Regions from separate parts of the Brevundimonas sp. GN22 genome, predicted to be linked through region 2. Evidence: predicted binding sites of a transcription regulator. Region 2 holds the regulator's gene; the other holds the start of a gene.

Region 1 (11,168 bases), on a different contig from region 2:
CACATGGGATCACAGACGCTGGAACTGGCAACGCGCCTGATCCCGGCTGCGGAACTGCCCAAGGCGGGTCCGAACCTTGTCTATTCCGACATCTTCGGGCGCTTGTTGATCAGCCATTCGCCGTTCGCGGGCTGGATCCTGCTAGGGCTGTCCCTCATGGGACTGGCCTATTCCGTCTGGCGCGCGCGGACTGTGACAGGTCTCGGAGCCAAACAGCTTTGGCAGGGCATGCTGGACGGGGTCTGGTTCCTCAGCGCGTCCCTGGTGCTTTCACAGGGCGTAAGGATGCTGGCGGGTCCGCTGCAAATGCGCGTCGACGGCGTGTCCTTTTACTACACCTTGTTGCGTCGTCTGCCGTGGATGGAGGCGGCCACCGCGCTGGTGGTTCTGGGTCTGGCCTTCTTGCTGATGTCAGGCGGACGCGCTTCGCATCGTCGCGTACTGGGTTACGGCCTGGCGCTGGTCACACTGACGGTCGCGGTACTGGGCAAGGGAGGCCCTGTCTACGTAGGCGCAGGCGCAGTTGCTGCCGTCCTGTCGCTGTGGCCCGGTGCAGCGGCAAGAAACATTTGGGGCGGCTGGACAGGCACAGTGGCGCTGGCATTTGTACTGGGCTGCGCCCTGCAAGGCTTTGCGCCCCAAGTGGCATTGATCGTCACATGGCCTCTTTTGCTAGCGGTCATCGCTATGGCGATCTCGGCCACCCTGTCGCCATCGCTCAGTGAACTGCGAGGGCTGGTTGCGCCCGCTATCGCCGCCATTATCGGCGGTGCATGGCTGGTCGGTTACGGGCATTTCGTGTTTCTGGCGCTGGGTATTTCCGTGCCGGGAGCACTTGGCTTTATCGGTCTGCTTATCCTGCTATTCCTTCGCCCGCTGGTGCCCGCGCGGGGCGACCACTGGCTGACAGGGATGGCTGCCGTCTTCCTGATCGCTGCCCTGGTGTTCAGTGGTGCATCGCGTCTGGCGGAGCCACACACGCCACCGCCGAGCGATAAGGGGGCGTCACGCGCCAACGCTTAAGCTTGTCGTAGTAAGGTTCTGCCAAACGGACAGGATGAAACTGATCCACGCCCTTCAGGACAACAGCGACCCCAACTCTCTGGTGTCGCGTTTTCGCCGCGCCCGTAGCCGTCGGGTTGTCACTCTCATCGAAAAGATTGCAGCCGAACAGGGCGAGGTCAGGATCGTCGATCTGGGAGGAGAGGCCGGGTACTGGCAACTGTTCGATGTCGAGCTTCTGCGTCGATGCAAGGTCCATATCACGCTGGTGAACCCCGGCGGGGTGGACGATGCCTGGGACGAGCGGTTGTTCTCGGTCGTCGACGACGACGCAACCCGATTGCCGCAATACCCCGACAACAGCTTTGATCTCGTCCACTCCAACTCTGTGGTCGAACATGTCGGCGATTGGGTGCGCATGGAGGCGTTTGCCACCGAATGCCGTCGTCTTGCCCCGCGCTATTACGTCCAGACGCCCTATTTCTGGTTTCCGGTCGAGCCGCATTTCTCCAGCCTTTTTTTCCACTGGCGGAGCGAGCAGTCACGCGCCCGCGCCCTGATGCGCCGCGCCCACGGCTTCTCGCAAAAGGCACCCGATGTGGGGGCCGCGATGCGGGACGTCCAGCACGCGCGGCTGCTGGATAAAAACCAGTTCCGTTTTCTATACCCTGACGCCGTACACCACGACGAGAAGGTCGGTCCCCTGATCAAATCGCTCATCGCTATCCGCACCTAGAAGCGCTGGCGCAAAGACGCAGACGCGATTATCGCTAGACGCATGTCGCATCCTGTTCTCGTCACCGGCTCGGCCGGATTTATCGGCTTTCACACCACGCTTCGCCTGTTGGAGCGGGGCGAGACGGTCGTTGGTATCGACAATCTGAACAGCTATTACGATCCGGCTCTGAAACAGGCTCGGCTGGACCAGTTACTGGTCCATCCCAGCTATCGCCACCATACGCTTGATCTGGCCGACGCCAGCGGGGTGGCGGCCGTATTCGCCGAGCATCATCCAAAACGGATCGTCCACCTCGGTGCTCAAGCAGGCGTCCGCTACAGCCTCGAGGCACCCGGGACCTATGTGTCCTCCAATGTCACCGGCTTTCTGTCGATTATCGAGGGCGCGCGAGCCGCAGGATGCGAGCACCTCGTCTATGCCTCGACCAGTTCGGCCTATGGGGCCAATGGCAAACTGCCGTTCGCGCCGTCGGACGGAGCCAACCACCCCCTGACCCTCTATGCCGCGACCAAGATCGCCAACGAGGCTATGGCGCATTCCTACGCCCATCTGTTCGGTATCCCCCTGACGGGCCTGCGGTTTTTCACCGTGTACGGTCCGTGGGGCCGACCGGACATGGCGCTATTCAAATTTACCCGCGCCATCCTCAAGGACGAGCCGATCGACGTGTACGGCGAGGGCCGTATGAGCCGCGACTTCACCTATGTGGATGACATCGTGACGGGCATTGTCGCGGCACTGGACCAGCCCGCGACGGTCAATCCGGCATGGGATGCCACCGCTCCCGATCCGTCGACCAGCGGCGTTGCCCCGTGGCGCATTCTGAACCTCGGCGCAGGTCAGCCGGTCCCGCTTATGCGATACATCGAGGTGCTGGAAGAAAAGCTGGGCCGCAAAGCCAAGCTGAACCTGATGCCGATGCAGGAGGGGGACGTGGTCAACACCGAAGCAGACGTTTCGGCCACTCTGGCGGCTATCGGCTATGCGCCCTCAACGCCAGTCGAAGAGGGCGTGGGCCGGTTCGTTGACTGGTATTGCAACTTCTACCGCGAAAACTGACCGGCCCAAGAGGCTCAGCCCCCGTCGGTCCACACCGTCTTGTACAGGTCAAAGCGGCGGTCGCGCAGGTTCTTGACCGTGCCTTGCGCCCGCGCCCACGCCAGATCGGACAGATCGAGGTCGGCCACCGTCACCGTCTCGACGTTCTCGGTCGCCTCGGCGGCAATACCGTCCCGCGCAAACGGGAAATCGCAGGGCGTCAGGATGCAGGACTGGGCGTACTGGATGTCCATATTCTCGACATTGGGCAGGTTGCCGACATTGCCCGCCAGCACGACGTAGCACTGGTTCTCGATGGCCCGTGCCTGACCACAGTAGCGCACCCGCAGATAGCCCTGACGGTTGTCCGTGCAGAAGGGCACAAACAGGATGCGCGCCCCCTCGTCCACCATGCGGCGTGCGATCTCGGGGAACTCGGAATCGTAGCAAATCATCACTCCGATAGGGCCGCAGTCCGTCGGGATGGCATGGACCCGGTCGCCGCCTTTGATATTCCACCAGTGACGTTCGTTCGGCGTGGGATGCAGCTTTTCCTGTTCGTGCACCGAACCATCGCGCAGGAACACATAGGCCACGTTCTGGATGTCGCCGTCATCGGTACGGGTCGGGTGCGAGCCGCCGATAATGTTCACATTATAGCTGACAGCCAGCTTGCGCATGGCCTCCACAAAGCGCGGCGTATACCGGGTCAGATGCTCGATGGATTCCACCGGCGTCAGCTTCTTGGGCTCTAGCGACAAGAGCTGAAGCGTGATGAGCTCGGGGAAGACTACGAAGTCGGCCCGATAGTCGGCCACCACATCGACGAAATATTCGATATTGGCCATGAACTCGTCAAAGCTTTCGACCTTGCGCATCTGCAACTGGACGGTGGCGACGCGAACAGCTTCCTTGGTGGTGAAGGCCGCGCCCTTACCCGTATCTTCGATGAAGTAGGGGTTGCGCCACACCATGTGTGAGGCGTGGCCCATCGACTGCTTATCGGTGGACAGATAGCCGCGCAGCACACCGATCGGCTCAAAGCCGGACCGGATATGGAAGGCCACGACAGGATCATTCATCTTACGCGCCGTAACAGCGTCCAGATAGTCCTTCGGATCCGGATAGGCCGACTTGCGCCGCGACAGCCCGGGCAGGCGTCCACCGAAGACAATCCCCTTCAGGTTCTGGACCTCGCACAACTCGCGTCGGGCATCGTACAGGCGCTGGCCGATCCGCAGTCGGCGACGGGTGGGATCGACACAGACCTCCATACCATACAGCCAGTCTCCGTTCGGATCGTGCCGCGAGGCATAGCCCCCGCCAGTGATATCTTCCCAGGTATGGGCGCGCATGGCCGAAGCTTCGTCGATGCGGAAGCTGGCCGCATAGCCGACGATCTCGCCCTCGTATTCCACCACCAGCTGGCCATCCGGATAGATGGCGATCTGACCGCGTAGCATGCCGGCGGTGTAGGGAATGTCGTCTTTGTAGACGCGCCCGACCAGCGCGCTGATGGCCGCAACATCGGCCATTCTCGCGTTTCGGAGCGTCAGGAGGGCGGGTTTGGAAGGATCGACGGGCGGCAGATTTTCAGTGCTCATACGGCACTAAACGCCTGTCCGTGGCAAAGGTGGCGAGACACCCTGCGTCATTATCGGACGCATGAAACGAGCGCTGTTCCACATTTCAAATGAGAACATCTTGTGAACCAGAACAAACCGTGTACTAATCACGTCATCGAGGGAGCGGGTCCTGGCGGGTCTCTCCCAACGTCCTACGGGAAAAATGCCATGAATCATGGCATGGGAGAGATCAAACCAATGACACAGGCGGCATTGAAATTAGTGGCTAAGGCAGACTCCGATAAACAACGCGCCCTTGAGGCAGCGATCGCACAGATCGACCGCGCATTCGGCAAGGGCTCGGTCATGAAACTGGGCAAGGCAGGTCAGGTGACCGAGATCGACAGCGTGTCGACCGGTTCTCTGGGCCTCGATATGGCTCTGGGCATCGGCGGTCTGCCGGTGGGCCGCGTGATCGAAGTTTTCGGTCCCGAATCCTCGGGTAAAACCACTCTGGCTCTGCACACGGTCGCAGAAATCCAGAAAAAGGGCGGTGTGGCTGCCTTCGTGGACGCCGAACACGCGCTTGATCCGGTCTATGCCCAGAAGCTGGGTGTGAACCTGGACGACCTGCTCGTCTCGCAGCCGGACACCGGTGAACAGGCTCTGGAAATCGTCGACACCCTCGTCCGCTCGGGTGCCGTGGACATCGTGGTGATCGACTCTGTCGCCGCCCTGACCCCGCGCGCCGAAATCGAGGGCGAGATGGGCGACAGCCTGCCGGGCCTGCAAGCCCGTCTGATGTCGCAAGCCCTGCGCAAGCTGACGGCGTCGATCAACAAGTCGAAATGCATCGTGCTGTTCATCAACCAGATCCGTCACAAGATCGGCGTGATGTACGGCTCGCCCGAAACCACCACGGGCGGTAACGCTCTGAAGTTCTACGCTTCGGTGCGCCTCGACATCCGCCGCACCGGCGCGATCAAGAACCGCGACGAAGTGGTCGGCAACACCACTCGCGTGAAGGTCGTGAAGAACAAGGTGGCCCCGCCGTTCCGTGAGGTTATCTTCGACATCATGTACGGCGAAGGCATCTCCAAGATCGGCGAGATCATCGATCTGGGCGTGAAGGCAGGCATCGTCGAGAAGTCGGGCTCCTGGTTCTCCTATGACTCGACCCGCATCGGTCAGGGCCGCGAGAACGCCAAGGAGTTCCTGAAGAACAATCCGGATATGGCACTGGCCATCGAAAAGGCTGTTCGCGCCTCCACCAACAAGATTGCCGACGAGCTTCTGGGCACTCCGGAACCGGACGAAGGTCAGGACCTCGAAGGCTAAAGCATCTCCGCCCTCCCCCGGCGACCCGCCTACCGACCCCGTCGGGGGCGGGGTGGAGAAGGCCCACCCGTTCATCGGGTGGGCCTCTTTTTTTGCCCGTCTAAAGGGCTCGGCCCTTTCCCTGACCGATTGAAAGCGGCAGGGTCAAAACTCCTTCCCGATGATGAGAGCCTGCGATGACTGCCTTCGCCACTGCCGACCTGTGTGATGCCCACCCCGACAAGGTGAAGGTCTGCACCACGGCCTTCCGTAGCTTTGGCAAGATTACCGCCTTCTGTGGCCCGATCCGGACCCTCAGCGTTCTTGATGATAATGCGCTGGTGCGCTCTACCCTCGAAGGTCCCGGACGCGGCGCGGTGCTCGTGGTCAACGGTGGCAGCTCGCTCAAGCGCGCACTCGTGGGTGATAATCTGGCCAAACTGGCCATCGACAATGGCTGGGCGGGCATCATCGTCAACGCTGCCATCCGCGACAGCACCGTCATCGACACCATGGACGTGGGCGTAAAAGCCATCGGCACCTGCCCCCTCCGCTCGGACCGTGACGGCATCGGCGAGCAGGACATCCCGACCAGTTTCGGCGGCGTCATATTCCGTCCTGATGACTGGATTTATGCGGACGCGGACGGCGTCATTGTCTCCGCAGACCGACTGGTCTGAGCGCCGTTCCGAATTCGCCATGAGTCTTGAGGGTTCGGGGGTGATGCACTCGCCTCAAAAACCCTATATGACGCCCTGACATTATTTTTGCGGTGCGGCCCTCCGGCTGCGCTGCCCACCCGACACACCGAACAGTCCGACAGATCATGACCAGCCTGAAGCAGATACGTTCTACCTTCCTCGATTACTTCGGCAACGACGGCCACGAGAAGGTGCACTCCGCACCGCTGGTGCCGCAGAACGACCCGACCCTGCTTTTCGTCAACGCCGGCATGGTCCCGTTCAAGGACTACTTCACCGGTGCTGCCGTGCCGCCGTATCCGCGCGCCACTTCGTCGCAAAAGTGCGTCCGCGCCGGCGGCAAGCACAACGATCTGGACAACGTTGGCTACACCGCGCGTCACCACACCTTCTTTGAAATGCTGGGCAACTTCTCGTTCGGCGACTACTTCAAAGACCACGCCATCGAGAGCGCGTGGGGTCTGCTGACCAAGGAGTTCGGTCTGGACCCGCAAAAGCTGCTGGTCACGGTTTATCACACCGACGACGAAGCCTTTAACATCTGGAAGAAGGTGACGGGCTTCTCGGACGACAAGATCATCCGTATCCCGACCGCCGACAACTTCTGGGCCATGGGCGACAACGGTCCGTGCGGTCCGTGCACCGAAATCTTCTACGACCACGGCGAGCACATCTGGGGCGGCCCTCCGGGTTCGCCGGAAGAGGACGGCGACCGCTTCGTCGAGATCTGGAACAACGTCTTCATGCAGTTCGAGAAGGAGAACGACGAGATCGTTCGCGAACTGCCCAAGAAGTCGGTCGACACCGGCATGGGTCTGGAGCGTATCGCGGCTGTGCTGCAGGGCGTGCACTCCAACTATGAAGTCGATCTGTTCCGCCACCTGATCGCCGCTTCGGAAGACGCGACCAACACCAAGGCCGAAGGTGCGCTGCAAGCCAGCCACCGCGTAATCGCCGACCACCTGCGCTCGTCGTCGTTCCTGATCGCCGACGGTGTGACGCCGTCGAACGAAGGCCGTGGCTACGTCCTGCGCCGCATCATGCGCCGCGCCATGCGCCACGCCCACCTGCTGGGTGCGCAAGATCCGCTGATGCACCGTCTGGTTCCGGCACTGGTCACCGAGATGGGCGAAGCCTATCCGGAACTGGGCCGCGCACAGGCCTTCATCGAAGACACGATGAAGCAGGAAGAAATCCGTTTCCGCACCACCCTTGGTCGCGGCATGGGCCTGCTGGACGAAGCCACCAAGGACCTGTCCGAGGGCGGCATCATCTCGGGTCACACGGCCTTCACCCTGTATGACACCTACGGCTTCCCGCTCGACCTGACGCAGGACGAAGCACGCCGCCGTGGCCTGTCGGTCGACAATGACGGCTTCGAGGCCGAAATGGCCGAGCAGCGCCAACGCGGCAAGGCCAACTGGAAGGGCTCGGGCCAAACCGCCAATGCTGGCGAATGGCTGGCCATCCGTGACCAACTGGGTGCCACCACCTTCACCGGCTATGACAACACCGACGGCGAAGGTGCCGTGGTTGCCATCGTGGCCGAAGGCGCTCGCGTTGAAGCCGCTTCGGCTGGCGACATCGTCGAAGTCCTGTTCGACCAGACCCCCTTCTACGGCGAAGGCGGCGGCCAGAACGGCGACAAGGGCTCGGTAAAATGGGCTGGTGGCGAAGGCCGCGTTCTGGACGTGCAAAAGCACGCAGGCGGCGACCTGTACGCCCACCAGATCGAAGTCACCTCGGGCGAGTTGAAGATCGGCACCAAGGTCGAGTTGTACGTCAATGCCGATGAGCGCCTGACCACCCGTTCGAACCACTCGGGCGCACACCTGCTGCACACCGCGCTGAAGAACGTTCTGGGTGCCCACATCGCCCAGAAGGGCCAGATGGTCGACCACGAGCGTCTGCGCTTCGACTTCAGCCACAATGCGCCGGTGACCGACGAGGAAATCGCCCGCATCGAAGACGAGGTGAATGCGGTCATCCGCCAGAACGTGCCCGCCACGACCCAGTTGATGTCGCCTGAAGAGGCTATCGACGCCGGTGCTATCGCCCTGTTCGGCGAGAAGTACGGTGACGAAGTGCGCGTGCTGGCGCTCGGCAACTCGCTGACCGAAGCCGGCAAGGCCTATTCGGTCGAACTGTGCGGCGGGACCCACGTCGCCCGCACCGGCGACATTGCCCTGTTCAAGATCATCTCCGAAGGCGGCGTGGCCGCTGGCGTGCGTCGTATCGAGGCCCTGACCGGCGAAGCCGCCCGTCAGTACCTGCTGGAACAGGCCAACATCACCCGCTCGCTGGCGCAGAACTTCAAGGTTCAGCCGACCGACGTGGCACCGCGTGTTGAAAACCTACAGGCCTCGGTCAAGTCGCTCGAGAAGCAGGTTGCCGAACTGAAAAAGCAACTCGCCCTCGGCGGCGGCGGTGCCTCGGCCGCTCCGGAAGAGATCAACGGTGTGAAGGTGATCGCCCGCGTCCTTGACGGCGTGGACGGCAAGGGCCTGCGCGGCGTTGCCGAGGACTTCAAGAAGCAACTGGGCTCGGGCATCGTGGCTCTGGTCGGCGTGACCGATGGCAAGGCTGCCATCACCGTCACCCTGACACCGGACCTCGTCGGCAAGTACAACGCCGCCGACTTCGCCCGTGACGCCGTGATCGCCATGGGCGGCAAGGGCGCAGGCGGCAAGCCGGACTTCGCCCAAGGCGGCGCACCCGACGCCTCCAAAGCCGAAGAAGGCCTCGCAACCATCAAGGCCAAGATCTAAGCATCGGCTCCAAGCCTACAGAAAAGCCCGCCTCACCCGAGGCGGGCTTTTTTGTTTGGGCGACTTCGTCGCGCGCTATCGCTCGGCCCTCGGGGCCTCGCTGCATGAGCGCAGAGTTCACCTACTTCTTTTTGCCCTCAAGGAGCGAGCCACCGCGTGGCGAGCGTTAGGGCAAAAAGAAGCCCCGCCAGACACCGTCTGGCGGGGCTCACTCTTAGTCAAAAAGACTATTACTCACCAATGCCCGGCAGAGCCGCGCGCAGGTTTTCCGAGACCTTGTCCAAGAAACCTTCGGTGGTCAGCCAGCCTTGTTGGTCGCCGACCAGCAGGGCAAGGTCCTTGGTCATGAAGCCCGACTCGACGGTGTCGACGACGACCTTCTCGAGGGTTTCAGCGAACTGGGCCAGCTCGGCGTTGTTGTCCAGCTTAGCGCGGTGCTTGAAACCACGGGTCCAGGCGAAAATCGAAGCGATCGAGTTGGTCGAGGTCGCTTCACCCTTCTGGTGCTGACGGTAGTGACGGGTCACCGTGCCGTGGGCGGCTTCGGTTTCCATGACCTTGCCATCCGGGGTCATCAGGACCGAGGTCATCAGGCCCAGCGAGCCGAAGCCTTGGGCGACGACGTCCGACTGCACGTCACCGTCGTAGTTCTTACAAGCCCAGACGAAGCCACCCGACCACTTCATGGCGGCAGCCACCATGTCGTCGATCAGACGGTGTTCGTAGGTCAGACCGCGAGCCTTGAACTCTTCGGCGTAGTGAGCGTCGAACACTTCTTGGAAGATGTCCTTGAAGCGGCCGTCGTAGGCTTTCAGGATGGTGTTCTTGGTCGATAGGTAGACCGGATAGTTACGCTGCAGGCCATAAGCGAACGAAGCGTGAGCGAACTCACGGATCGACTCGTCTTGGTTGTACATGGCCATGGCCACGCCAGCAGCCGGAGCCTTGTAGACTTCGTGCTCGATGACTTCGCCGTTGTCGCCAACGAACTTGATCGACAGGGTGCCGGCACCCGGCATCAGGAAGTCGGTAGCCTTGTACTGGTCACCGAAGGCGTGACGGCCCACGACGATCGGCTGGGTCCAGCCCGGAACCAGACGCGGAACGTTCGAGCAGATGATCGGCTCGCGGAAGACAACGCCGCCGAGGATGTTGCGGATCGTGCCGTTCGGCGACTTCCACATCTTCTTCAGGCCGAATTCCTTCACGCGGGCTTCGTCCGGCGTGATGGTTGCGCACTTCACGCCAACGCCGTGCTTCTGGATAGCCTTGGCAGCGTCGATGGTGATCTGGTCGTCCGTAGCGTCACGGCTTTCCATACCCAGATCGTAGTAGTCCAGTTCCAGATCCAGATACGGGAAGACGAGCTTGTCCTTGATCATCTGCCAGATGATGCGGGTCATTTCGTCGCCGTCGATGTCCACGATGGGATTGGCGACCTTGATCTTGGCCATACTTCGCCTCTTGTTCTGAGAAAGGTTTACGTTGGGGGCGATATAGCCCCCCAGAGCGCCGACGCAAAGCAATAGGGCATAAGAATTTGGCGTTCCGCCAACCTGCCCCTAGGGTGGCGTTCCGGTTTATCGACGGGCCATCCCGAGGATTTCCCCCATGCTCACCGCGCGTATTCTTGCTATCGGGGTGGCGTCTGCCTCCCTCCTTACAGGATGTAACGAGGACGAGGCTGCGCCGACTTCGTCCCTGCCGATTACAACGGTGGCGGTCGCCGCAGAGAACGCCCGCGATACGGCGGGCGATACGTCTTCCGGTTTATCGAGTGAAACCAAAGCCTTCCGCGATTGGACGGCGATTTGCGACAACGTCAACAACTGCGCCGCCTACGGTCCCGGCGAGGATAATGGCGGCTTTGTCCTGGTAAAACTCGCAGCCGGTCCGGAGGCCAGACCTAGGGTCTATGCCGACAGTTGGGCCCTGCAATCGCCGACTGTGCCAACCCGACTCGACATCGATGGCCGGAACTATGCCGGCGTCTGGGGCGATCCGGATACCGATTTGAATGTTCTGACATTTGAGAATC
Region 2 (11,168 bases):
ACTTCGCGCGCCTTTGCATGCCCCGGAACGCGGATGGCCACACTGTCCAGACCCGCTCGCGCAAGATCACACACCGCGAACCGATTCTTGATCGGTGCCACGATCGTCAGCGGTCCGGGCCAAAATGCCTCGGCCAAGGCGCGCGAGCGATCATCAAAAATGGCCACCTTCTCGGCGGCGGCACTGTTCGCCACATGCGCGATCAGAGGATTGAAACGGGGACGACCCTTGGCTTCAAAAATGGCCGCCACAGCCTCGGGGTTCGATGCGTCCGCGCCCAGCCCATACACAGTCTCTGTCGGCAAAATTACCAGTTTGCCCGCTCGCAAAGCGTCAGCGGCTGTGGCAACTGCATCTTTCTGCGGAGTCACTATCATAAACAGACTTTCTTTACGCGGCGGCACTTGTGCACACTTACACCGCGCTGGGCAAAATCTCGACTAAAGTCCAACCGGACTTGCGCAAAGGTCGAGGAAGTTCGACACATCCCCGCATCAGATTAGAGGAATTACGATGACTTATCGCGCTCCGGTTCGAGACATTGCCTTCGCCTTGGAAGCCGTTGCGGGCATTAGCGATGTGGCGGCCACGGGGGCATTCCCCGACTATGACGCCGACGTCTCTGCTGCTGTGCTGGAGGCTGCCGCACAATTCTCCGAAGAAGTGCTGGCTCCGCTGAACCGCGTGGGCGACCTGAATCCGGCCACCATCGTGGACGGCAACGTCACTGCATCGCCGGGCTTCGCCGACGCCTATCGTCAGTTCGCAGCCGGTGGCTGGACCTCGCTGTCGGCATCGACCGAAGCCGGTGGTCAGGCGCTTCCTAAGGCGCTGGAACTGGCGTCGTACGAGACCGTGCACTCGGCCAACATGGCGTTCGGCCTGTGCCCGATGCTGTCGCTGGCGGCTATCGAAGCCCTTGAAGCTGTCGGCACCGACTTCCAGAAGCATACCTATTTGCCCAAGCTGGTTTCGGGCGAATGGACCGGCGCGATGGTTCTGACCGAGCCGAGCGCAGGTTCGGACCTCGGCGCACTGGTTGCCACCGCGACCCCGACCGAAGACGGCAAATATCTGCTGAACGGCCAGAAGATCTTCATCACCTGGGGTGATCACGACGCAACGGACAACATCGTCCACCTCGTTCTGGCCCGCTTGCCGGGTGCGCCTGCAGGTCCGAAGGGCATCTCGCTCTTCCTCGCCTCGAAATTCCACCTCGACGCAGACGGCAACGTCACCACCGAGCGCAACAGCTTCGCGCCGGTCGGTCTGGAGCACAAGCTGGGCATCCACGGCAGCCCGACCTGCGTCATGCAGTATGACAACGCTGTCGCCGAGCTGGTTGGCCGTCCGAACGAGGGCCTCGCCCACATGTTCGTCATGATGAACGCTGCCCGTCTGGCCGTTGGCGTTGAAGGCGTCGGCATTGCCGAGCGCGCATACCAACACGCTCTCGCCTACGCTCTGGAACGCCGTCAGGGCACCAGCGTCTGGACCGGTGAGCGTAACGCACCGCTGTTCGACCTTCCCGACGTGCGCCGCATGCTGGTCACCATGAAAGCCAAGACCTCGGCTGCCCGCGCCATCTGCCTGTCGACGGGCGTTGCTGCCGATCTGGCTCGCCACGCTGCGACCGAAGAAGAGCGCAAAATCTGGAAGGGTCGCGAAGACCTGTTCACCCCGATCGCCAAAGCATGGTCGACCGACGTCGGCTGTGAAGTCGCTTCGCTGGGCGTCCAGGTCCACGGCGGCATGGGCTTCATCGAGGAAACCGGCGCGGCACAATACTATCGCGACGCCCGCATCACCCCCATCTACGAAGGTACCAACGGCATTCAGGCCATGGACCTCGTTGGCCGCAAGCTGTCGATGGACAACGGTGAATCGGCCAAGCGCCTGATCGAAGAAATGAAGACGACTCTGCACCAGCTGTCGTCGATCTACTCGGGCAAGCCGGTCGAGCGTTTCGCGAACGCTATCGAGTCGGTCGAAGATGCCACCCTATGGCTGCTGGATGCCAAGCAGGACAAGGCTCGCGCTGCCGACGTACTGGCGGGTGCCGATGCCTATCTGAAGCTGCTGGGCGACGTTGTCGGCGGCTGGATGCTGGCCAAGGGCGCTCTGGCAGCCAAGGCCAAGCTGGACGCCAATGACGGCGATGCGGCATGGCTGCAAGGCAAGCTGGACCTCTACGACGTCTACGCTGCCAACGTTCTGGGTCACGTCTCCAGCCGTCTGGCTGGCGTCGGCCAAGGCGGCGAGCTGCTGAACAAACTGACGGTTGAAGCTCTGGCTGGCTAATCAGCCAAGACGCGCTTCCTAAGAAGGAACGCCCCTTGCATCATGGCATGCAGGGGGCGTTTTTCATGTCCGGTTTAGGGAATAGCCCACTCTCTCGACGGCTCGCCCTCCGACGTGAGAGATTGGGCCGAGGGGGATTCGATCTAATGACGCTTTCAGTTCTGGCCGGTGCGATGCTGTTCGCTGCCTCGATTCAGGTAGGCGAGCCCACTGTCGAAGTGGTCGCGGTCCCGCAGGTGCCAGTCAGGATCACAAATCCCGTGTGGCACACCGCGCCGACAGTTGAACCCTCTGACTATCCCATTTTGGCAAACCATCTGGGCATGTCGGGGCGGGTCGATGTCGAATGCCAGATCAGCGCAGAGGGCGTGCCCGCTTGTGAAGCGGTAAAAGCCATCCCTGAAGGCCTAGGATTCGAGGCGGCGGCAGTCGCCATTGTCGAGCGAGGCCGTCTAACCCCGCGACGGGTTGATGGCGTGGCGACCGACGGACAGCTGAAGGTGTCGGTCCCCTTCATTCCCGAGCCTGTCGATCCCCCACCCTCGATCTGGATGGGACCGCCGCCGAGCAACGCAAATCTGCTGGCCGGCATGGTGGCCGCACAGTCGCTAGCGCGGGATCGTAACGCGGCATCCGACTTTGACTGGGGCCTGCACCAACTGCCACCTGAGCGCGCGATGAAAGTTCAGGCTTGGATCGCCGAAATGTATATCGGGCGCACCAACGCGAAGCTGCTGGCCAAAGGGATCGCTATGGTGCTGGCCAAACGCGGCGAGACTTCGGTGCCGGCCCAGAAGCCTGCAGACTGGGACGACTGGGTTCGGGAGATGGATCAGGCGGTCGCCAGCATCTATTCCCCCGAAACCAACTTCGCCCCGCTGAGAGTGCGTGTCTGCGAGACCTACGACTGCGGTTCTTCGTACGTGGTCCGCTGAGCGTCCATCAGCGCCAGTGTCTCGCGGACATATTGGGCATGGGCCACCACGCCCAGTTCGATGCCCTCACCGTCACCTTGAACTTCCTTGATCAGGATGCCGGCAATAAAGGGGTGGTCCGGCACAGGAACGTCCGGACGACGTGTGGCCGCCGGCACCCAAAATACAGGGCCGCCAGAGTTTCCCTGCGAGACGTTAAAGTCCAACAGGAAGGTCGCAAAATGCTGCACCGGCGTTAGCGGCCACGATGCAATGCGCCCCGAGCGTAGGATGGGAAAACCGGCACGGTTCGCAGACAGGCCGTGCGGATAGCCCAGAGCGAACAACTCGTCGCCTGGCCCCATGCGCCATTGGTCAAAGGTTTGGGAATCGCCCAGCCAGCCGACCGGAATGGCGGCACGGGCAAACGCCTCCGGCGCTTCGATCTCGATGACAGCGACGTCCTGATCCGGATGCTTGGTCCACAGGGGCGTGCCGTCTTCCGCGCGGATCGGGAACTCCTGAGGGGCGTAGCGCCAATTCCCGTCCGCCTCGGCCACCCGCCATCCTGCACGCGCCTGGGCGTTGGGCATGACACTGAACACGTGATCAGCCGTGACCAAGACCACACGAGGAGAGCCGTCAGGGCGCGGTGCCTCGATCAGAAATCCCGTCCCGACTTTGCGTCGCCCCCCGCCAATCGACTGGTCGATCTGGATCGTCGCGCTGATCAGGCCGAGGGTCATGTCCCACTCGGCAGCAGGCGACTGGGCAACGGGCGGTTCGGGGGGATATGCGTCGAGGACCATGATCGACATTTGACCTTATGACGCGACCGGCACAAGGTCCGTTTCACAAGTTCACTGGGAGGCAGGGTCTATGAATCGCCGCGAGCTACTCGCTACCACCGTCGCCGGCCTTGTGGCCGCGACACCTGCCCTCGCCTACCCGTCGATTACCCAGACTACCGGAGCCCGAATGCCTCGCCCTGTACCGCCCGTTGCCAAGAAAGTCCCTGTCACCATCGAACAGCTGGGTCGCACCCGCACCGATGAATATCAGTGGATGAAGGACGACAACTGGCAGGCCGTTCTGCGTGATCCGAAACTGATCAAACAGGACGTCAAAGAGCATCTCAACGAAGAGAGCGCCTATCGCGAAGCCATGATGGCCTCGACCACCACGCTTCAGGCCCAGATGTTCGAGGAGATGAAGGGCCGCATCAAGGAAGACGACGCCTCGGTCCCGTCCGCTGATGGTCCGTGGGAATACTACACCCGCTATAATGTGGGTGATCAGCACCCACTGTACTGCCGCCGCCCGCGTGGCCGCACCGACGGCGAAGAAATCCTGCTGGACGCCAACAAACTGGCCGAGGGCAAGGCCTATTCCGAAGTCGGCGATACCGAGGTCAGCCCAGATCACAGCCTGTTCGCCTATTCCGAGGATGCCCAAGGCTCCGAAGTCTACAAAATCTACGTGAAGGACCTCGCTACCGGTCAGGTCCTGCCGGATGTCATCGACTCCGCAACGGGCGACTTCACCTTCTCGCCGGACAGCCAGTGGATCTTCTGGACCAATCGCAACGACAACGGCCGTCCTGACAAGATTTTCCGCCGACCGGCCAAAGGCGGAGAAACGACCCTCGTTTATGAGGAAGAGGACGAGGGCATGTTCCTCGGCTTCGGCCGTACTTCGGACGATGCCTTCATGCTGGTGACAATCGCCAATCAGGAAACTTCAGAATCGCGTCTGATCCCGGGCACCAACCCCACCGCAACGCCGGTGGTCGTAGAGCCGCGCGTAGAGGCCCGCCTCTATTCGATGGATCACTGGGGCGACCGCTGGGTAATCCGTACCAACGCTGACGACGCCATCGACTTCAAAATCGTCGAAGCCCCGACAAACGCCCCCGCCAAGGCCAACTGGACGGACCTCGTTCCCCATACGCCGGGTCGGTACATCGAAGGCTTCTCGCTGACGAAGGACTTTGTCTCGCGTCAGGAACGCTCGGACGCCAACACCAGGATCGTCATTCGCGACCGCGCGGGTTCAGAGCACGAGATCGCCGTGGACGAGCCGGCCTACAGCCTGTCGCTGGCAGGCGCGTCGGAATTCGACACTACGGTTATCCGCTACACCTACAATTCCATGTCCACGCCGACCTCGGTTTACGACTATGACCAGAAGACCCGCGAGCGCACCCTGCGCAAGGTTCAGGAAGTGCCGTCGGGTCATAACCCCGCCGATTACATCGTCGAACGCCTGAACGCTCCGGCTGCCGACGGAGAACTGGTCCCCGTCTCCATCCTGCGCCACAAGGACACGCCCGCGGACGGCAGCGCGCCTGTGCTGCTGTACGGCTATGGCTCCTACGGTATGTCGATGCCTGCGGGCTTCTCGACCAACCGTCTGTCGTTGGTGGATCGCGGCTTCATCTATGCCATCGCCCACATTCGCGGTGGTGCGGACAAGGGCTGGAACTGGTTCCTGAACGCCCGCCGCTTCACCAAGAAGAACACCTTCACCGACTTCATCGCGGCCGCCGATCACCTGATCGACAAAGACTATGCCCGCGCAGGCCACATCGTGGCCGAGGGCCGCTCGGCTGGTGGTCTGCTGATGGGGGCCGTCACCAATATGCGCCCCGAACTGTGGGCAGGCATCATCGGCGGCGTACCGTTCGTGGACCTGATCAACACCATGAGCGACACCTCCCTGCCCCTCACCCCGCCGGAATGGCCGGAATGGGGTAATCCCCTCGAGGACGCCGAAGCTTACGACTACATGTGGTCGTACAGCCCATACGATCAGATTTCGGCCAAGGCGTACCCCGCGGTACTGGCGACCGGCGGTCTGTCCGACCCCCGCGTGACCTATTGGGAACCGCAGAAATGGGTCGCCCGTCTGCGCGACCACACCACCTCGACCAATCCCGTCCTGCTGAAGATCAATATGGAGGCGGGCCACTTCGCCTCGTCGGGTCGCTTCGACTATCTGAAGGATATCGCGCTGGATTACGCCTTCGCGATCTGGGCCGTGAACAAGGGCTGGGAAAAAGACTTCGCCTGATGCCTGAGTTCATTATTCGTGAGGCGGTGGAAGATGACTTCCTCGCCATCACGCAAATCTATGCCAGATGGGTCAACGAAGCCTGCGGCACTTTCGAATTGGTGCCCCCGACCGAAAACGAGATGAAAGCCCGCTTTGCCTATGTGCGGGCGCTGGGCATGCCCTATCTGGTTGCCGAGAAAGACGGTCAGGTCATGGGCTATGCCTATGCCGGTCCGTTCCGCGCCCGCGAGGCCTATCGTTACATGGCCGAGGATTCGATTTATCTCGATCCGGAAGCCAAGGGCATGGGCGTCGGCGGCGCTCTTCTCGACCGACTGATTCACGAATGCGAAGGAAAAGGCGTCCGCCAGATGGTCGCGGTCATCGGCGATTCCGAAAATGAGTCGTCAATCGCGCTGCATCGCTCACGGGGATTCGCGGATTCCGGCCGATTCACATCTGCTGGATGGAAGTTGGACGGATGGCGCGACGTTATTTTCATGCAGCTCTCACTCGGGGCCGGAGACACCACGCCGCCGGATGGGCCAGCGCTTCTGCTCAGTGACAAGGGACGATAAAGGCCGGATTTGCGGGCTTTTGCGGGGGCGGCAACGTCCCCGTCTTCGTATCTAACAAGGTTCTGAATTCGCTATCCATTTCGCAAATTGCCGTATTTTTTCAGGGCTCTGCATTTTTTCCGTTGACCCGAAACGAAGCCCCACCTAAACACCACCTCGTTCCCGCCGGACAAGGCGCGAACGGGACCAAGCGGGTGTAGCTCAGTTGGTTAGAGTGCCGGCCTGTCACGCCGGAGGTCGCGGGTTCGAGCCCCGTCACTCGCGCCACTCCCCTTCTTTAAGAAGTACGGAGTGGCGCATACCGCTCTTGGTCCGAAACGCTTTCCTGAAAATTGAAACAAACCGCCCAGCGCCCTCGTGCGCCTGTTGTTGTTTCAAGCTGGCGTTAGTTGACTTTTAACCAGAACACTTACAGAACATTCGGCAACGGTTCACGCCTTGTTCTGAAAGCGCTCTGACATGCTCACCAAGAAGCAGCACGAACTCCTGATGTTCATCCACGAACGCATCAAGGAAACCGGCGTGTCGCCTTCTTTCGACGAGATGAAGGAAGCGCTGGATCTGGCATCGAAGTCGGGCATCCACCGCCTGATCACCGCTCTTGAGGAACGTGGCTTCATTCGCCGACTGGCGCACCGCGCCCGCGCTCTCGAAGTTGTCAAAATGCCGGAACAGGCCACGGCTGCTGCACCCGCCAAGGGCCGCGCACCGTTCAAGCCTGATGTCATCGAAGGTGGCGGCCAGAACCGCGCCGTGCCTCAAGCGGCGAACGACGTGCGCGAACTGCCGCTGCTGGGCAAGATCGCCGCCGGTACGCCGATTGCCGCTATTCAGCACGAACAGGACCGCTTTTTCGTTCCCGAATCCATGCTGGGCTCCGGAGAGCACTACCTGCTGGAGATCGAGGGCGATTCCATGATCGAAGCGGGCATCTTCGATGGCGACACCGTCGTCATTAAACGCACCAACAACGCCAACAACGGCGAAATCGTCGTCGCTCTGGTCGAAGGCGAAGAGGCTACCCTCAAGCGTCTGCGCCGCAAGGGTCAGTCGATTGCGCTGGAACCGGCCAACCGCGCCTATGAGACCCGCATCTTCGGTCCGGATCAGGTCGAGGTTCAGGGCAAGCTGGTGGGCCTGCTGCGCCGCTATCACTGATAGTCGGGGTCGCCCCAGCGTGACCAAGGCCTGACCCCGCGCGTGTCCCGCACCCATTTGGCACGCCAACCCGAGGGGTCGCGCCAAAGTTGGACGGCTCCGCCTTCAGCGAAGTCATGACCGTCCAGCACCAGACGATTGCTACAGGCCGCAGGTAAATCCGCCACGACCGACCTGACGGCAACGACTTCCGCGGCCATGCACATAGCCTCCAGCTTGTCGGTTGCCGGCACCGCCCTTCCCCACCACAGCGCTATAGGGGCGATGCCTTCGGATTGGTGACAATGCGTTCTCCCGCAAGTCCAGTCGGACTTGTCGCGCTGCTGAACTTCCAAATTCCATCGCTGCGCCCAGATCTGCGATGCGAATGCCCTGACAGGACGAAAAACTGTCGCCTGCTGGCCTTCAACCCATGCGGCATTGGTGGCGGCCTCGCCTATCCAGATCGATGGAGGTTCAGGTCGCGGCCACAACAAAACCGCGCATGCCATGGGTAGTCCAAGCAGTCGCAGCCATCCGCGCCATAGGCACATGAACAGAACGCCGATGAAGGCGACCGGAAGGGCTATAGCGGGTGCACTGGCCATGGTCTGAACAGCTCCGGGCAAGGAGGCAGCCCAATGCCCGACCGCCAACATGGCCTCCACGCCCACGCCTGCAACCCAGAGGAACGGTCCGCCAAGCCCGAATGGCTCCAACACCGCACCCAAGGCCAGCGCCGGAAGCATGATCAAATCCGCCAACGGCGCGCTGGCCATATTCGCAACCAGTCCATAGACGCTGGTGCGGTTGAAGTGATGCATCACGAAAGGCCCCGTCGCGAGCCCCGCCACCAGGCTTGCTGCGATCGCTGTGCCACCCCACGAAAGTGCCCGTTGGAGCGCGGCTATCGGCCATGGCGTGTTGATCTCGCGTATCCGTCTTGGCCAAATCTCGGCTAGCGCCACCAGAGCAGCCGTTGCTGCAAACGACATTTGGAAGCCGGGCGTGATCACCGCTTCGGGTTGCAACAAGAGAACGACGAAAGCGGCCGTCGCCAGCGCCCGCATGCTGATGGCTTTTCTGTTCAGCAGAATGGCACCGAAGGCAATCGCTGCTGTCACCGCCGCCCTTTCGGCCGGAGCCGGTGCACCGGACAGCAACAGATAGGCCCCGACCGCCAGCAAGCCCGCCACGGCTGCAATCTTCTTTCCGGACGCCCTTAACGCCAGCCACGGCACCAGAGCCACCAGCAGGCGTATCAGGAAGAATACAAATCCCCCAACCACCGCCATGTGCAGGCCCGAGATCGACAGGATGTGCGCCAGTCCCGAATCCCGCATCGCCTGGAGGTCGTCTGCACCGATCCAAGTCTCGTGGCCCGTGACCATTGCGGCGGCAATGCCGCCTCTTTGTTCGCCCAGCCGCGCTACCAACCTTTCGGCCAACGCGAACCGGATCGCATTGATGCGCATTTCCTGCCGCACTGCGTAGGGTGGCTCGGCAAGATCGGCAGATCGCGCCTCCGTCAGACCGAACAATACGCCGCCCATACTCTCGAACCATGCCCCTCGCCCGAAGTCGTAGCTGCCCGGACTGGCCGGGGCGGGCGGAGGGTTCAAAAGCCCGAATATCGTCACCGCCTCACCCGGTCGCGGGGGCTCGCCTTTGACAGTGGCGCGGACGCGATGCGGAACCTGCTCTGGCTCCAGTCCGCGAATCCGAACCGGTGCCAGAATCACGCGATGACCTCTCGCCCCCGGAGAATCGACATCGATTACATACGCTTCGACCAAAGTCGGTTTGCCCATAGACGGCGCAATGGGCGCAGCAACTGCATCGGAACGCGCCTTGCCCGTGGCTAGTCCTCCAGCCATGCAGGCGAGCATGAGCAACGGCAAAGTTACCGATCTGGCCGCACCTCGGACACGCGAAAATCCCCACGTTAAAAGGCTTAGGGCCGCAAATATAAGCAGCGGCCAAAGGGGTGGCTCTGTCCGAAACCAGAAATAACTGGCACAACCTGCACCAAAGCAGACGGCGCTCCACAGTGGCCAGCGGTCACTTTGGGCCATCCATTCGTGCTTAAGGAGAGAACGGAAACCGTCGATCAACTTTACCGTAAGGCTTCGTTTTGTCGCTGACGAGCGTATAAGGGCGGCCGAATTGGACTCATTGCCTATGACCTCCCCATCTTCGACTGTTGTCACCCGCTTTGCCCCCTCGCCGACAGGCTACCTGCATATCGGCGGCGCGAGAACCGCGTTATTCAATTGGTTGTACGCCAAGGGCCACGGCGGCAAATTCCTGATCCGTATTGAAGACACCGACCGCGAGCGCTCGACCGACGAAGCGGTAAAGGCCATTTTCGATGGTCTGGACTGGCTGAACCTCCACGCCGATGAAGAACCGGTCTATCAGTTCTCGCGCGCTGACCGTCACCGCGAGGTAGTCCAGCAACTGCTCGACACCGGTCACGCCTATCGCGACTACCTTTCCGCTGAAGAAACCGGGGCTCTGCGCGATCAGGCCAAGGCCGAGGGCAAGGACTTCGTATCGCCGTGGCGCGACCGTGAGCCGACCGACGCCGAAGCGGGTAACCCCTTCACGGTTCGCTTCCGTCGCCCGCTGGGACAGTCAGTCATTGTCGATGATGCTGTTCAGGGAACGGTTCGCTGGGAATCTTCGGCCCTGGATGATCTGGTTATTCTGCGCTCGGATGGTGCTCCGACCTACAACCTTGCCGTGGTTGTCGATGACCACGATATGGGCGTGACGCACGTTATTCGCGGTGATGACCACCTGAACAACGCTGCGCGTCAGGGCCTGATTTATGATGCTCTGGGCTGGACGCGCCCAACGTTTGCCCACATCCCGCTGATTCACGGTCCTGACGGTGCCAAGCTGTCCAAGCGTCACGGCGCACAGGCTGTCCACGAATATGCCGAGATGGGCTACCTGCCCGAAGCTATGCGTAACTACCTGGCGCGCCTCGGCTGGGCTCATGGCGATGATGAATTGTTTGACGACGAACAGGCCAAGACCTGGTTCGACTTCGGCGGCATCAACAAGGCTCCGGCGCGTCTGGACTTCGACAAGCTGGCGCACGTCAACGCCCACTGGATTCGCCAGGCCGACGATCAGCGATTGGCTGATCTGACCACTGGCGTGCTGGCCTCGCGGG

What was found. The regulator LexA, encoded in region 2, represses DNA repair genes until DNA is damaged. The targets are predictions, from matches to a motif close to ATGTTCNCNANNTGTTCT.
Region 1: recA (recombinase RecA) is a predicted target of LexA. The motif match lies at 4,476-4,493, and genes of this name have one in related genera.

What each region holds. Positions count from the first base shown of each region.
Region 1 covers NZ_JSYD01000002.1:3,541-14,708, forward strand. The annotation lists gene OB03_RS00075 (M28 family peptidase) at 1-1,023, shown strand, start outside; gene OB03_RS00080 (class I SAM-dependent methyltransferase) at 1,058-1,738, shown strand; gene OB03_RS00085 (NAD-dependent epimerase) at 1,781-2,800, shown strand; gene OB03_RS00090 (GNAT family N-acetyltransferase) at 2,815-4,383, opposite strand; gene recA (recombinase RecA) at 4,603-5,682, shown strand; gene rraA (ribonuclease E activity regulator RraA) at 5,859-6,341, shown strand; gene alaS (alanine--tRNA ligase) at 6,488-9,130, shown strand; gene OB03_RS00110 (NADP-dependent isocitrate dehydrogenase) at 9,361-10,584, opposite strand; gene OB03_RS00115 (DUF1176 domain-containing protein) at 10,742-11,168, shown strand, end outside.
Region 2 covers NZ_JSYD01000015.1:35,482-46,649, reverse strand. The annotation lists gene OB03_RS02635 (L-threonylcarbamoyladenylate synthase) at 1-377, opposite strand, end outside; gene OB03_RS02630 (acyl-CoA dehydrogenase) at 514-2,301, shown strand; gene OB03_RS02625 (energy transducer TonB) at 2,448-3,236, shown strand; gene OB03_RS02620 (trypsin-like serine peptidase) at 3,203-4,024, opposite strand; gene OB03_RS02615 (S9 family peptidase) at 4,095-6,287, shown strand; gene OB03_RS02610 (GNAT family N-acetyltransferase) at 6,287-6,847, shown strand; tRNA gene OB03_RS02605 (tRNA-Asp) at 7,038-7,114, shown strand; gene lexA (transcriptional repressor LexA) at 7,307-8,005, shown strand; gene OB03_RS02595 (ComEC/Rec2 family competence protein) at 7,999-10,059, opposite strand; gene gltX (glutamate--tRNA ligase) at 10,166-11,168, shown strand, end outside.